Regions from separate parts of the Enterobacter sp. UPMP701 genome, predicted to be linked through region 2. Evidence: predicted binding sites of a transcription regulator. Region 2 holds the regulator's gene; each other region holds the start of a gene.

Region 1 (5,517 bases), on a different contig from region 2:
GAGCAGCGCCCCGGCAAGCGTTGGACCGGCTTCGACCCAGATGCTGTTCACCTGCTGTTTGCCGAGCAGCATCATCAGCACCACGAGATCCAGATGTCCGTTATGCTCCGGCACCATAATGCTGCGCACGCCTTCCGGCCACTCGCGCGTATCTTCTTTGGTGCGGGCAATCCAGGTTTCACCCGGCTGCTGCACGATGCGGTGCTGCGGCGTCACGCGGTTCTGGCTATCAATAATAATACGTAGCGGCTGGCGCAGGTTCTCCTGCGGATAGAGTGCCTGGGTATCGGCATTCAGTTCGTCCCAGCGCACGGTCATGGCCGGATCGTCAGCCAGAACGGTTTCGCTGCTGGTGAGGATAGCATGGCTTTGCGCGCGCAGACGTTGCACATCGCGCCTTGCCTGCGGCGAGGTGATCCACTGGCTTTCACCGTTCGCCATTGCCGTACGGCCGTCCAGCGAGGCGCCCAGCTTGAGCTGAATAAACGGGAAGCCGGTGCGCATGCGCTTCAGGAAGCCTTTGTTGATGGCTTCCGCATCCTGCATCATCAGGCCATGGCTGACGTCGATCCCTTCCTGCTGGAGCCGATATAATCCACGTCCGGCCACCTGCGGGTTAGGATCCTGCATCGCTGCGACCACGCGAGCCACGCCCGCCGCAATCAGCGCGTCACAGCACGGCGGCGTACGTCCGTGATGGCTGCAGGGCTCGAGCGTCACGTAGGCCGTGGCGCCGCGCGCCTTCTCGCCCGCCATGCGCAACGCATGCACTTCGGCATGCGGCTCACCCGCACGATGGTGATAGCCTTCCCCCACGATTTCGCCATCTTTCACGATTACGCACCCGACGTTCGGGTTGGGATGGGTAGTAAAACGACCGCGCTGCGCCAGCTTCATGGCTCGCGCCATGTACATCTCATCGTGCATGAGCTTAATCCTGTAAGCGGGCGATCTCTTCGCCAAACTCTTTGATATCTTCGAAACTGCGGTAGACAGAAGCAAAGCGGATGTAGGCAACTTTATCGAGCTTTTTCAGCTGCTCCATCACCAGGTTGCCGATCATTTTGCTCGGGACCTCGCGCTCGCCCAGCCCACGAAGATAAGATTTAATGTGGTTTAACGCCATTTCGACATCGTCTGCGCTGACGGGCCGTTTTTCGAGGGCTTTTAGCATCCCGCTGCGCAGCTTTTCTTCGTTGAAAGGCTCACGCACGTCGTTGCTTTTTACCACGCGCGGCATTACCAGCTCTGCAACCTCAAAGGTCGTGAAACGCTCGTTGCACACCAGGCACTGCCGACGACGGCGTACAGAAGACCCTTCGCCCACAAGACGAGAGTCGATGACTTTGGTATCCACAGCGGAGCAGAATGGGCAATGCATACGGTATCCCTGTTATCCGGTTAACTGATTTTCATTTTACCCTGATCTGGCCTGACAACAAAGGAAGAGCTTTTTGAGACAAAGGATCTATGTCTGGCGAGACATTGCTGGCTACCATAGCAAGGATCCGTTATTTCAAGGAAATAAACGCTATGACAAGACGTTACCTGAAAATTTTACTGGTGGGGAGCCTCTTCACCCTCAGTGCCTGCGCACAGCAAACCGAAGTCCGCCAGATGAAACAGAGTGTGAACACGCTCAATTCGGCAATGGACAAACTGAACAAAGAAACGGTGAAGATCACCCAGCAAAACGCGCTGAACGCGAAATCCACCGGCGGGGTATATCTGCTGCCGGGGGCAAATACGCCCGCCCTGCTTAACAGCCAGATTGGCACACTGAAAATGTCGCTGGTGAATGTGGCGGCGAATGCGGATGGTACGCGCGCAACATTGCGTATTCATGGTGAATCAAACGATCCGCTGCCCGCCTTTAGCGGCACCGTAGAGTGGGGCCAGATCCAGGGCACCACGGAGAGCTACCAGGAAGTGAACGTGAAGAACCAGCTTTTCACTGCCCCGGCCAGCGTTCTGGCACCCAGCGATGTGGATATTCCGCTTCAGCTAAGCGGCCTTACGCCTGAGCAGTTAGGCTTTATCCGCATTCACGATATCCAACCCGCCGCGCAGTAATTCCTTCCTTTTGAGCGGAGTGAAATGTCACTCCGCTAACATTTACATTTCGTATGGATTGGCAACATAAATGATTGCCGCTACAATCCCGGCCGTTTAAAGTACGCAAACGTGAAAGCAATCGATTACGTGTGTGAGAGATATGTGAAACAACACATATTTTTGTGAGCAGGGATTCCTATAATAGGCACCGCAGAAACACGAAATATTTAGAAACGCAATTCGCGCATTTTTCACTCCCGGAAGGGAATTTCAATCAGTGGCATGATTATGAAAAAAACATTACTCGCAGCTGGCGCCGTGCTGGCACTGTCCTCCTCTTTCACTGTTAACGCAGCGGAAAACGACAAACCACAATACCTCTCCGACTGGTGGCACCAGAGCGTTAACGTGGTTGGTAGCTACCACACCCGTTTCGGACCACAGATCCGCAACGATACCTACCTGGAATACGAAGCGTTCGCCAAAAAAGACTGGTTTGATTTCTACGGCTATATGGATGCTCCGGTCTTCTTCGGCGGTAACACGCAGGCTAAAGGTATCTGGAACCACGGTTCCCCTCTGTTTATGGAAATCGAACCACGCTTCTCTATTGATAAGCTGACGGGCACCAGCCTGGCGTTTGGTCCGTTTAAAGAGTGGTACTTCGCGAACAACTATATTTACGACATGGGCCGCAACGAGTCCGGTCGTCAGAGCACCTGGTATATGGGTCTGGGTACCGACATCGACACTGGCCTGCCAATGAGCCTGTCCCTGAACGTGTACGCGAAATACCAGTGGCAGAACTACGGTGCTGAAAACCAGAATGAGTGGGATGGCTACCGTTTCAAAGTGAAATACTTTGTGCCAATCACCCAACTGTGGGGCGGTAACCTGAGCTACATCGGCTTCACCAACTTCGACTGGGGTTCAGATCTGGGCGATAAGAGTGGTTACGCAGAGAACGGCATTAAACAGCGTACCAATGACTCTATCGCGTCCAGCCATATCCTGGCGCTGAACTACGATCACTGGCACTACTCTGTTGTTGCGCGTTACTGGCACAACGGTGGCCAGTGGAACGACGACGCCGATCTGAACTGGATGAAAGAAAACGTCCGTTCTACCGGTTGGGGTGGTTACCTGGTCGTAGGTTATAACTTCTAACGTTGTGGTTGGTGCCGGGTGGCGGCTATGCTTTACCCGGCGTACAAAACCTGTAGACCCGTGCAAGCGCAGCACCGCCGGGCAAAAAAGCCAGCTCTTGAGCTGGCTTTTTACTGCTTAACTTTCCGCAAAAAATCCGCCAGAGACCTGTCCGCACTCTCGCTGAACCGCCTCTCCGTCATCACAATATTGAGACACCGGTCGAGCCGGAAACAGCGGTAGTCATCGCGCCGTTCGCACCACGCCGCCAGCAGCCAGCGCTCCCCCCAGAAGAACAGCCCCAGCGGCTGAACCTCGCGTTTTGAGAGTTGCCCGGCCTCATCACGATAATGCAGCGCCAGCACAAGCTGGGCGGAAATCGCCTGATGAATCATGTCAAAATCGCTGCGGGAGTGGCTTTGCATGCAAAACTCCGGGGCGTAGATCCGCGTTTGCTCCGCCTTGCGACGACTCTCCTCGGGCAGGATAGCCAGCACCTTCTCCTGAGCCGACTCCAGCTCGCGCGACAGCGACTCCCCTCCCCAGGTTTTGAGCAGGCGGATCGCGACGATCAGCGCCTCTGACTCCTTGTTTGTCAGCATCAGCGGCGGCAGGTCAAAACCCGACATCAGCCGATATCCGCTCCCCGCCTCGCCTTCCACCGGCACGCCGGAAAGCGACAGGTCGCGGATATCACGGTAGACCGTGCGCTCGGACACGCCCAGCCGCTCCGCCAGATGCGCTGCCGTTGTCAGACGCCTGCCCCGCAGGATCTGCACAATCTGAAACAAACGGTCAGCGCGTCGGGTCATAACGTCATTCGCTCTCAGGCAGGTTGATGGAGGCCGACGCGGTTACCCTCGCTGTCGGTAAACAATGCGATAGTGCCAATGCCATGCGGCAGTTCCAGCGGGCCAAACACACACTCGCCGCCCGCAGAGGCAATGCGATCGAGCGTAGCCGCCAGATTGTCAGTATGCAGGTAAATAATAGCGCCCTGCAAAGACGGTGTAACGCCGTCAAATTTTGCCAGCGCCCCGCCGGTATACGGATCCTCATGCGGGAAAACGGCCAGCTCCGCGCAGTCCATTTTCTCGCGACGCAGCGCGAGCTGCATCACTGGCTCATAAAATTTGATGGCGCGATCCATATCCGAGACCGGAATTTCAAACCAGTTAATGACGCTTTTCATACATCCTCCTGACTGTTGTTTGGGTTCAGAAGGAGTCTACGACAGGGCTCCTGACAGCATACTGTCAGGAGTGTTTGTCAGGAGCAGATAAAAAAAATCCCGGTCAACAGACCGGGATTTCAATAACGCGCTAAACGTCGGCTTACGGCAGAATGGACGGCTGATCCGCCCCTTCTTTCTCGACTTTCTGCTGGAGCAGGTGCTCGCGCTTCATGCCGAGTTTCAGTGCCAGTGCGGACGCCACGTAGATGGACGACGCCGTACCGATGGAGACACCGATCAGCATGGTCAGCGAGAAGCCTTCCAGTACCGGGCCACCGAAGAGGAACAGCATCAGGATCACCATCAGGGTGGTACCGGATGTGATCAAGGTACGATGCAGCGTCTGGGTCAACGACACGTTAAAGATTTCGTACGGCGTACCGCGACGGATCTTACGGAAGTTTTCACGGATACGGTCAGATACCACGATACTGTCGTTCAGTGAGTAACCGATAACGGACATCAGGGATGCCACGATGGTCAGGTCAATCTCAATGTGGAACAGAGACAGTATGCCCATGGTGATCACCACGTCGTGCGCCAGGGCGATAACCACACCCGCTGCCAGTCGCCACTCAAAGCGGAAACCGACATACACCAGGATGGAGATCAGCGCCACCAGCAGCGCCATGGCGCCGGTCTGCGCCAGGTCCGCACCTACGCTCGGGCCAACAAACTCAATACGTTTGACCGCCGCGTTCTGGCTGGTGGTCTCGTTAATGACCTGTACGACCTTGCTGCCCAGCTCCTGGCTGCCGTTGGCATCGTGTACCGGCGGCATACGCACCATGATGTCGCGGCTGCTGCCGAAGTTCTGCAGCAGCGGCTCTTCAAAGCCCGCCTTTTGCAGAGACAGGCGCATCTGGTCCATATCGACCGGTTTTTCCAGGGAGATCTCGATAACCGTACCACCGGTGAAATCCAGCCCCCAGTTAAAGCCTTTCACGCCCATAACGACGATGGACAAAATCAGCAGTAAACCTGAAATGCCGAAGGCCCAGTAGTCCCAGCGCATAAAGTCCCAGACTTTACGGCCATGGTTCAATTGTTCAACAGTATATTCCTGTGCCACAACGCACTCC
Region 2 (5,517 bases):
CCCGAACTACCTGGAACACTTCTGGGCACTGGTAAACTGGGACTTTGTGGCGAAGAACTTCGCCGCGTAAGGATCACGCAGAAGGGGTTACCCTTCTGCGTTTTTTGCTTATTCAGCCGTACAAACCGCTTCTGGCTGTTTACGACCGGACATCATCACCAGCAGCAGGCCGAGCGCGGCAATAATCGCCCCCATCACCGGCACAAAACTGTATCCCAGGCCACCTGAAATCACGGCGCCCCCGGCGGCAGCCCCCAACGCATTGCCGAGATTGAACGCCCCGATATTCACGGAAGACGAGAGACCCGGCGCTTCATGGGCGACGCGCATCACGCGCATCTGCAGCGGTGGAACCACGGCGAAGGTGGCAGCTCCCCAGACGACCATCGCAATCGCCGCGCCGAATTCATTCCGCGCCAGCCACGGGATCGCAATCATGATGACAATCAGCAGGGTTAAGAACCCCTTCAGCGTCCCGCTCACGGAACGGTCGGCAAATTTCCCGCCGAGATAGTTGCCAATTGAGAAGCCGACGCCAATCAGCACCAGCATCGCGGTAACAAAGAGTGGCGTTGCGTGGGTAATGTCGTGCAAGACCGGCGAAATGTAGGTGTAGAGGGTAAACATCGCCCCTGCCCCCAGCACGGTGGTCAGCAGCGCGGAGAGCACCTGCGGACGCATCAGCACCGCCAGCTCTTTACGCACTTCCGGACGTTCGCCGGCGCTGCCTTTCGGCAGGGAGAAGAACAGTGCCACCATCGCGACCACGCCCAGCCCGGCCGTCGCCAGGAAGGACATCCGCCAGCCGATCGCTTCACCCAACCAGGTTGCCGCCGGTACGCCGCCAATGTTGGCAATCGTCAGCCCCATAAACATGGTCGCCACGGCGCTTGCCTGCTTGTGTTTCGGCACAACGCTCGCGGCCACGACCGACCCGAGCCCAAAGAACGCGCCGTGGTTGAGGCTGGTCAGAATGCGCGACAACATCAGGGTGGTGTAGTCCGGCGAAATGGCCGAAAGCACATTGCCGAGGGTGAAAATCGCCATCAGGAAAATCAGCGCATTGCGGCGCGCGCGGTGCGAAAGCAGAAGCGTCATCAGCGGCGCTCCCACCATCACTCCGATAGCGTAGGCGCTGATTAGCATACCGGCGGCCGGGATCGAGACGTCCACGCCCCGGGCGATAACAGGCAGTAACCCCATCGGGGAGAATTCAGTGGTGCCAATCCCAAAAGCGCCAATCGCCAGGGCCAGCAGGGGAAAATTGATTTTCATGCGTCAACTCCGGATGCCGTGTCATGTGGTGACACAGAACAAAGAAGCGGAAAGCATGACATCAATCACAAAAAATGAGAAGTTAACAAAATGGCAAAAGATTTTTGCCAGAGAAGTAACAATCAGGAGATCGGGAGGGAGAAGGCTCTCCCCCCGCGTAAATCAGTGCAGCGCAGCCGTCAGGCCAGCCGCGACAATCAGAGCCAGCACAATAACGGTGGTGAACAGCGAAAACTTCAGATCGGAACTCATCAATTTTTCTCCTTTTAATCCCCCCACGAAAAGTGAGCTTGCTCATTTTTGCACAATTTAGCTCAAAAATCTTCCTGGATTTAAGCTGATAAACACTTTAGCTCTTCCCCTTTTCATCAAGATAGGCCAAAATTCCACGCTAAATTTATTAGCGTACCGGCCATTGACCCCCTCCTGACGTCCCGTGTCGTTTTCCTGGCGTACCGCAATCCAAAATTGCGAGATAAGGGTGAGAGAAGGCAAACGTTTACCTTCAAGTTTTTCAGGAGTTTAGGATATGGTCTGGAGTGACATTTAATGGCAACAATTAAAGACGTAGCAAAACGCGCAAACGTTTCCACTACAACCGTATCACATGTAATTAACAAAACCCGCTTTGTGGCGGAAGAGACGCGCAACGCCGTCTGGGCTGCGATCAAAGAGCTGCACTACTCACCGAGTGCGGTTGCGCGTAGCCTCAAGGTTAATCACACCAAGTCTATTGGTCTGCTGGCGACCAGCAGCGAAGCGGCCTATTTTGCCGAGATCATTGAAGCGGTAGAGAAAAACTGCTTCCAGAAAGGCTATACCCTGATTCTGGGCAACGCATGGAATAGCATAGAAAAACAGCGTGCCTATCTGTCGATGATGGCGCAAAAGCGCGTGGATGGCCTGCTGGTGATGTGCTCCGAGTACCCGGAATCCGTACTGTCGATGCTGGAAGAGTATCGCCATATCCCTATGGTGGTGATGGACTGGGGCGAAGCGCGCGCCGACTTCACCGATTCCGTCATCGATAACGCCTTCGAAGGCGGTTACATGGCGGGCCGTTATCTGATCGAACGCGGCCACCGCGAGATTGGCGTAATCCCGGGTCCGCTGGAGCGCAACACCGGTGCGGGCCGCCTGGCCGGATTTATGAAAGCGATGGAAGAGGCGCTGATTACCGTGCCGGAAAACTGGATCGTGCAGGGTGACTTTGAGCCGGAATCAGGCTACCGCGCGATGCAGCAGATCGTCTCCCAGCAGCACCGTCCGACCGCCGTCTTCTGCGGGGGCGACATCATGGCCATGGGTGCACTCTGCGCCGCAGACGAGCTTGGCCTGCGCGTCCCGCAGGATATTTCCGTGATCGGCTATGACAACGTGCGCAACGCGCGCTTCTTCACGCCAGCGCTGACCACCATTCACCAGCCGAAAGATTCGCTGGGTGAAACGGCCTTCAATATGCTGCTGGACAGGATCGTCAACAAGCGTGAAGAGTCGCAGTCCATTGAAGTTCATCCACGCCTCATCGAGCGCCGCTCCGTTGCGGATGGTCCTTTCCGCGACTACCGTCGTTAATCTTCTTCCGGGGCCAGTCAGTCTGGCTCCCGTAACCATTCCCGGTTAAGCGTTTCGCTGTCACCCAGATAATCCAGCAGCCAGGCCATAGCGGGTGAGACATCATTTTGTTGCCAGGTGAGACAGCAGGCCGCATCCGGGAACGGGTTCTCCAGCGTTAGCTCTATCCACTCTCCGGTGTCGATACGCGGACGCGCAAAATGGGCGGGCACCATGCCTACGCAGAGTCCGGCACTGAGGCACGTCGCCGACGATCCCCAGTCAGGGGCGACAACCCGCCGCTGGTTGTCCAGCAGCCATGTAATTCGCTTCGGCAGTGAACGGGAGGTATCCTCCAGCACCAGCGACGGCCAGCTGCGCAGCGTATCGTCGCTCAGCGGCCCTTCCATCGCCGCCAGGGGATGATCGCTTGCCACCACACATTTCCAGCTCAGCATCCCCATATCGCGAAAGGCGTAACGTCCCCCGACGGGGATCGCCTGGGTCGCGCCAATCGCCATCTCTACCCTGCCGTCCGCCAGCGCATCCCAGACGCCGTTGAACACCTCCTGCGAGACCCGCAGTTCAACGTCAGAGAAATGCCGATAAAAATCGACAATCATCTGCCGGGTGCGCTTGGGCTTAACGATGTTATCCACCGCAATGGAAAGGTGTCCCCGCCAGCCGTTCGCGATCTGCTGACACTGCTCGCGGGTGATCTGCATTTTTTTGATAACAGAACGCCCTTCTTTCAGAAACCACGCCCCTGCGGGCGTTAATTCCACATCACGATGCCGCCGTTCAAACAGCGGAACCGCCAGCCATTCTTCAAGCTGACGTACCGTATAGCTGATAGCCGAAGGGACGCGGTGCAACTCCTGCGCCGCAGCGCTAAAGCTGCCGTTACGCGCGACAGCATCGACCACTTCAAGAGAATAATCTGACCACATTTTCTGCCTGCAAAAAATTTGAATTCACCCGCCAAATATTAGCGTTTCACAAGCGGCTTTGCACTCCCTACACTCAGCGCCAATGTATACCTGCCTCCTCAGGAGAATAAAATAGTGCAACCCAGGAAAGGATTTTTAGTCTGGCTCGGCGGCTTAAGCGTGCTGGGCTTTTTGGCCACCGATATGTACCTGCCGGCCTTCGCCGCGATGCAGGAAGATTTGCAAACGCCTGCCGCGGCCATCAGCGCCAGCCTGAGTTTGTTCCTCGCCGGTTTTGCTTTCGCACAGCTGCTCTGGGGACCGCTCTCGGATCGCTTTGGTCGTAAACCGGTATTGCTGCTGGGGCTGGCCATTTTTGCCGTTGGCTGTCTGGGGATGTTATGGGTGCGCGATGCTACCTGGCTGCTGGTGCTGCGGTTTGCTCAGGCGGTCGGCGTCTGTGCCGCTGCCGTGACCTGGCAGGCGCTGGTCACCGACTACTACCCGGCAAACCGCACAAACCGTATTTTCGCTACCATTATGCCGCTGGTGGGTCTCTCACCTGCCCTCGCCCCGCTGCTGGGCAGCTGGATCCTCGCGCACTTTGACTGGCAGGCTATCTTTGCCACGCTGTTTGCCATCACGCTGGTGCTGATGCTGCCTGCGTTCGCTCTCAAGCCAGCGCATAAAAAAGAGGCGCATGCTGACGCGAAGCCGATTACCTTCACCTCCCTGCTGAGCGCAAAAGCATATCGCGGCAACGTTCTGATCTATGCCGCCTGTTCGGCGAGCTTCTTCGCGTGGCTGACCGGTTCGCCCTTTATTCTGCATGATATGGGCTACAGCCCGGCGGCCATTGGTCTGAGCTACGTTCCGCAGACCATCGCGTTCCTGGTGGGCGGGTACGGCTGCCGCGCGGCGCTGCAAAAATGGGAAGGCCAGCAAATGCTGCCGTGGCTGCTGGTGCTGTATGCGTTGAGCGTCATCGGGACCTGGGCCGTTGGCTTTATTCCGGGCGCGGGTCTTGCCGAAATATTGATTCCATTCTGCGTGATGGCCATCGCGAACGGGGCGATCTACCCTATCGTTGTGGCGCAGGCGCTGCGTCCGTTCCCGCAGGCGACAGGCCGCGCGGCTGCGCTGCAGAACACCCTGCAACTGGGGCTGTGCTTCCTGGCAAGCCTGGTGGTCTCCGCGCTGATTGCCACGCCGCTGCTGACAACAACCAGCGTGATGCTGGTCACCGTCGCGCTGGCGGCGTTGGGTTATCGCATGCAGGCCTCCGCGCAGCGCGCGCAGGACGAGAGCACGCAGGTAGAAACCTCGCATGCCTAATCGCACCAGAAACTATGTTAATTTTCAGTGATTAGGTTGCTAAGAATTTTCTATTGAATCACCAAATTTTGAGGCCTATACTAAATTTGGTTCGATTAAATACGATAAATATTAAGTGTTAACGGGAGCCGGAGTGCTCCCGTTTTACCATGGAAGGCATTTCGGCAAGGGTTATCTCCCTTCCTCTGTTCTACGTCGGATACTAGCCTCGCGGTGTTTACCGTGAGATTTCTCACAAACCAAAAAAAGCGTCTACGCTGTTTTAAGGTTCTGATCACAGTAGGGTGATGGAGAAGCTATGAGTTCATCGTGTATAGAAGAAGTCAGCGTTCCGGACGATAACTGGTCCCGGATCGTCAGTGAACTGTTAGGTCGAGCAGGCATCACTATCAACGGATCATCCCCATCCGATCCTCAGGTTAAA
Region 3 (5,517 bases), on a different contig from region 2:
CCCGCAACGCACGTCTGAAAAAGGTGATTAAAGGGGCGCTACCGGTCGGGCTGCTCGGCATTGGCGAGCCGCTGATATTCGGCGTCACGCTGCCGCTGGGTAAACCGTTCCTTGCGGCCTGTCTGGGGGGCGCTGTAGGCGGGGCGTTAATCAGCTACTGGAAAGTGGCGACCGTCATTACCTTCGGGATCTCCGGATTACCGCTGGCATTAACCATCGTGACCGGAAAAGTCATGCTCTATCTGTTAGGCTATTTAGTAGCGGTGATCGCCGGGTTCCTGTTTACCTGGCTGTTAGGATTCAACGACCCAGAGGAGTAAGGTTTGACCAGTCACGAGCGTCGCGTTGTCTTTTTCGATCTGGATGGAACGCTGCATCAGCAGGATATGTTTGGTACGTTTATGCGCTACCTGCTGCGGCGCCAGCCTCTGAACGCGCTGCTCGTCCTGCCGCTCTTACCTGTGATTGGCATCGCGCTGCTGGTGAAAGGCCGGGCGGCGCGATGGCCGATGAGCCTGCTGCTGTGGGGATGCACGTTTGGCCACAGCGAAGCGCGGCTCAAACGCCTCGAACAGGATTTCGCGCACTGGTTCCGCGGCCACGTCGCCGCGTTCCCCGTGGTGCAGGCGCGCCTGACCAGCTATCTAGACGCCAACGATGCCGACATCTGGCTGATTACCGGCTCCCCGCAGACGCTGGTTGAGCAAGTCTACTTTGATACCCCCTGGCTGCCGCGCGTGAATCTTATCGCTACGCAAATTTCCCGCGGCTACGGCGGCTGGGTGCTGACCCTGCGCTGCCTGGGGCATGAAAAAGTGGTCCAGCTGGAAAAACGCATCGGCACGCCACTGCGCCTGTACAGCGGCTACAGCGACAGCAAGCAGGACAACCCGCTGCTCTATTTTTGCCAGCATCGCTGGCGCGTTACTCCCCTCGGTGAACTTCAGCAACTCGAATAGTCTTATCTATAAGGGCTGTGTATAATGCCGCCCGCTTTTCGACTGGAGTATCAACCCTTGTCCAACCCTGAACACAATCATGAATACTGGATGCGTCACGCGCTGGCGCTGGCTCAACGCGCCTGGGACGAGGGCGAAGTGCCCGTGGGCGCGGTGCTGGTTCATAACAACCAGGTGATTGGGGAAGGGTGGAACCGTCCTATTGGCCGCCACGATCCTACCGCGCACGCCGAAATTATGGCCCTTCGTCAGGGCGGACTGGTGCTGCAAAACTATCGCCTGCTCGATACCACTCTGTACGTGACGCTTGAACCCTGTGTGATGTGTTCCGGTGCGATGGTGCACAGTCGAATCGGGACGCTGGTGTTTGGTGCGCGGGATGAGAAAACCGGGGCCGCCGGTTCACTGATGGACGTGCTGGGTCATCCTGGGATGAATCATCAGGTGCAGACTATCGGTGGGGTACTTGCACCAGAGTGTTCGGGGCTATTAAGCGATTTCTTTCGAATGCGCCGTCAGCAGAAAAAGCAACAAAAGGCAGAATTGAAGTTGTCGGGTGATTAAGTTCGTCCGGTGCCACAACCGGATAACTTTCCGCCAGCTGTTTTGCCTCGGTCGCCTCTTTCTCTTTCTCCAGCAGATAGCCGACCAGGCTAATCTGATACTTACGGATATTTTCCACGTAGGCGTAGGCTTCATGTCCGCGCGCGTAGCCGTACGTCAGCTTGTTATACCATGGCTTCTGGCTCAGCAGCGGCAGGCGCTGTTTCACGTCAGACCAGCTATCCGGATTACCTTTCGTTTTCGCCGTCAGAGCCCGCGCGTCAAGCATGTGCGCATAGCCCATGTTGTAGGCCGCCAGCGCGAACCAGATCCGTTCCTCTTCCGGCACCGTTTCCGGGACTTTAGCCATCATATCCTGCAGATAGCGCGCCCCGCCGCTGATGCTCTGTTCCGCATCGGTACGGTCGTTCACGCCCAGGCTTAACGCGGTATTTTTGGTTAACATCATCAGGCCACGTACGCCAGTAGGCGACGTGGCCTGGGTGTCCCAGTGGGACTCCTGATACGAGATTGCCGCCAGCAGTTTCCAGTCAATCTCCTGGGCGTATTTTTCGAACAACGGCTGCAGGTCCGGCAGGACGCTGTCCACCGCGCGCAGGAAGCTGCGGGTGTCAACGTAGTCAAAGTCATCACCGTGGCCGAGGTACTTCTCCTCAAGGCGTGCCAACGTGCCGTCTTCATTAATGGTGTTATAAAAATCGAGCATGGCCGCAGAGAGGGTCTGATCGTCATCCAGATGGGTAAACCAGGTCACCGGCTGTTCGTCCGTCACGTCCAGCGCCACGGCGATTTCAGGATGCACCCGCTGGAACAGGCTGATCGCCACCGAATCGGCGATGGTGTAGGGCAGTTTCTGATCTTTTACCTGCTCCAGCAGCTCTGTCGTGCCGAGTTTAGGATCAACCGTCCAGCTCAGATCGGGGTATTTCTTCTCCTTCAGCTCACGCAGATCGTCAATCACCACATGGCCGGGAGCAATCGTTAGCTGTTGCGCGTTAATCGAGGCCAGAGAGCGCGGGCGCAGGCTCCCGACGCGATAGACCAGCTGCTGGGAAACGGAATAGTAGGTCGGGCCTGGCTGATAGTTCTTGCTGCGCTCGCTATTGTACACCAGCCCGGCAGCGAGGATATCGGCATCGTCATTATCCAGATCGTCAAACAGCTGGCTAATGTTCTGACGCACAGTAATTTTGAGCTTTACGCCCAGGTAATCGGCGAACTGCTGCGCCAGCTCATAATCCAGGCCAATGGTTTTGCCGTTGATGTCGCTGTAAATCAGCGGAGAGTTGAGGGTACTGACGCGCAGTTCCCCCCGCTCCTGAATGGCGGCGATACGGTTTTCGGCTTTGCCGAACCAAGGGATGGAAGGCCAGAGGGCCACTGCCAGCAGCAACGTAACAATGCCGATGAGCAGATAATTAATCTTTAATTTTTTCAATTAGTTAATTCTCTGCGACGCCGGTTGCCTCAGTCTGCTGTAGCCATGTTAATAATAAGGTTTGCCATTGAATGAGCGGCATTTTGCGTAAACTTGCGCCACTTGGCAACCAATTAGAGAGACAGGTCACATCTATTGTTAAATCTCTTCGTCAATTTTATTTCGACGCAAACGGTTTCGTCGACGCTCAGGATTCTCTATAATGACGCCCGTTTTCCCCCCTTGCGCACACTGTAAGCGCCCCGGCGCTTCGAAGACGAGAGACTTATGATGGAAATTCTGCGTGGTTCGCCTGCACTGTCTGCCTTCCGTATTACCAAACTGCTGGCACGTTTTCAGGCGGCCGACCTTCCGGTAAGCAATATTTACGCTGAGTATGTCCATTTTGCTGACCTGAATGCCCCCCTGAATGCAGAGGAGCGCGTACAGCTGGAACGCCTGCTCAAGTATGGCCCAAATCTGAGCAGCCATACGCCAACCGGCAAACTGATCCTTGCGACGCCGCGTCCGGGCACCATCTCCCCCTGGTCTTCCAAAGCCACCGACATTGCTCACAACTGCGGCCTGAGCCAGATTAACCGGCTGGAGCGCGGCGTGGCGTACTACGTTGAAGCCTCTACCCTGAGCGACGCGCAGTGGCAGGCGGTTGCCGCAGAGCTGCACGACCGCATGATGGAGAGCGTGTTTGCCTCTCTTGATGACGCACAGAAACTGTTCTCCCACCATCAGCCTGCGCCGGTACAGAGCGTGGACCTGCTGGGGCAGGGTCGTCAGGCGCTGATTGACGCCAACCTGCGTCTCGGCCTGGCGCTGGCAGAAGACGAAATTGACTACCTGCAGGACGCGTTCGTTAAGCTCAACCGCAACCCGAACGACATCGAACTCTACATGTTCGCGCAGGCCAACTCTGAGCACTGCCGCCACAAGATTTTCAACGCCGACTGGATTATTGACGGCGAACAGCAGCCGAAGTCGCTGTTCAAAATGATTAAAAACACCATGGAACAAACGCCTGACCACGTGCTGTCTGCCTATAAAGACAACGCCGCGGTAATGGAAGGTTCCGAGGTGGGCCGCTTCTTCGCCGATCGCGAAGCAGGGCGCTATGACTTCCATCAGGAGCCTGCGCATATCCTGATGAAAGTGGAAACCCACAACCACCCGACGGCCATTTCTCCGTGGCCGGGTGCGGCGACCGGTTCCGGCGGTGAAATTCGCGACGAAGGTGCCACCGGTCGTGGGGCGAAACCTAAAGCGGGTCTGGTCGGCTTCTCCGTCTCCAACCTGCGTATCCCGGGCTTTGAACAGCCGTGGGAAGAAGATTTCGGCAAGCCAGAGCGCATCGTGACCGCGCTGGATATCATGACTGAAGGCCCGCTGGGCGGCGCGGCGTTCAACAACGAATTTGGTCGTCCGGCGCTGAACGGTTACTTCCGTACCTATGAAGAGAAAGTGGACAGCCACAACGGCGAAGAACTGCGCGGTTACCACAAACCGATCATGCTGGCGGGCGGGATCGGCAACATCCGTGCCGATCACGTGCAGAAAGGCGAGATCGTCGTCGGCGCGAAGCTAATCGTGCTCGGCGGCCCGGCGATGAATATCGGTCTGGGCGGCGGCGCGGCCTCTTCTATGGCCTCCGGCCAGTCTGATGCGGACCTCGATTTCGCCTCCGTGCAGCGCGACAACCCGGAAATGGAGCGTCGCTGCCAGGAAGTGATCGACCGCTGCTGGCAGCTGGGCGATGCCAACCCGATCCTCTTCATTCACGACGTGGGCGCGGGCGGTTTGTCCAACGCCATGCCGGAGCTGGTGAGCGACGGCGGTCGCGGCGGACGCTTCAACCTGCGCGACATCCTGAGCGATGAGCCGGGCATGAGCCCGCTGGAAATCTGGTGTAACGAATCTCAGGAGCGCTACGTGCTGGCGGTTGCTGCGGATCAGCTGCCGCTGTTTGACGAGCTGTGCCGCCGCGAGCGCGCGCCGTATGCCGTCATTGGTGAAGCGACCGAAGAGCAGCATTTGAGCCTGAGCGACACCCACTTTGACAACCAGCCGATCGATCTGCCGCTCGACGTTCTGCTCGGTAAAACGCCGAAGATGACCCGCGACGTAACCACCCGCAAAGCGGCGGGTAAAGCGCTGGATCGTCAGGGCATTACCGTGGCGGAAGCGGTTAACCGCGTGCTGCACCTGCCTGCTGTGGCAGAGAAAACCTTCCTCGTGACCATCGGTGACCGCACCGTGACCGGTATGGTATCGCGCGATCAGATGGTTGGCCCGTGGCAGATCCCGGTCGCGAACTGCGCCGTGACCACCGCGAGCCTCGACAGTTACTACGGCGAAGCGATGGCCCTGGGCGAACGCACCCCGGTGGCGCTGCTGGACTTCGCGGCCTCTGCCCGTCTGGCGGTCGGTGAAGCACTGACCAACATCGCCGCGACGCAGATTGGCGACATCAAACGTATCAAGCTTTCCGCAAACTGGATGGCGGCAGCCGGTCACCCTGGCGAAGATGCTGGCCTGTATGAAGCTGTGAAAGCGGTGGGTGAGGAG

Evidence for each region. Region 2 encodes PurR, which represses purine synthesis genes. Its sites were predicted from a motif close to CANGCAAACGTTTGCNTG; they were not measured.
Region 1: a site for PurR is predicted at 2,188-2,205, ahead of ACWKXT_RS07635 (nucleoside-specific channel-forming protein Tsx). Genes of this name have one in related genera too.
Region 3: a site for PurR is predicted at 3,126-3,143, ahead of purL (phosphoribosylformylglycinamidine synthase). Genes of this name have one in related genera too.

Annotation. Positions count from the first base shown of each region.
Region 1 covers NZ_JBSKJN010000002.1:440,536-446,052, forward strand. Annotated here, with positions in the region: gene ribD (bifunctional diaminohydroxyphosphoribosylaminopyrimidine deaminase/5-amino-6-(5-phosphoribosylamino)uracil reductase RibD) at 1-927, opposite strand, end outside; gene nrdR (transcriptional regulator NrdR) at 932-1,381, opposite strand; gene ACWKXT_RS07630 (DUF3251 domain-containing protein) at 1,534-2,073, shown strand; gene ACWKXT_RS07635 (nucleoside-specific channel-forming protein Tsx) at 2,344-3,222, shown strand; gene ACWKXT_RS07640 (helix-turn-helix transcriptional regulator) at 3,333-4,013, opposite strand; gene ACWKXT_RS07645 (VOC family protein) at 4,028-4,393, opposite strand; gene secF (protein translocase subunit SecF) at 4,536-5,507, opposite strand.
Region 2 covers NZ_JBSKJN010000001.1:526,714-532,230, reverse strand. Annotated here, with positions in the region: gene sodB (superoxide dismutase [Fe]) at 1-70, shown strand, start outside; gene ACWKXT_RS02600 (MFS transporter) at 109-1,275, opposite strand; gene cydH (cytochrome bd-I oxidase subunit CydH) at 1,438-1,527, opposite strand; gene purR (HTH-type transcriptional repressor PurR) at 1,825-2,850, shown strand; gene punR (DNA-binding transcriptional activator PunR) at 2,868-3,779, opposite strand; gene punC (purine nucleoside transporter PunC) at 3,894-5,093, shown strand; gene cfa (cyclopropane fatty acyl phospholipid synthase) at 5,392-5,517, shown strand, end outside.
Region 3 covers NZ_JBSKJN010000004.1:290,408-295,924, reverse strand. Annotated here, with positions in the region: gene ACWKXT_RS12895 (PTS transporter subunit EIIC) at 1-320, shown strand, start outside; gene yfhb (phosphatidylglycerophosphatase C) at 324-959, shown strand; gene tadA (tRNA adenosine(34) deaminase TadA) at 984-1,523, shown strand; gene mltF (membrane-bound lytic murein transglycosylase MltF) at 1,411-2,961, opposite strand; gene purL (phosphoribosylformylglycinamidine synthase) at 3,229-5,517, shown strand, end outside.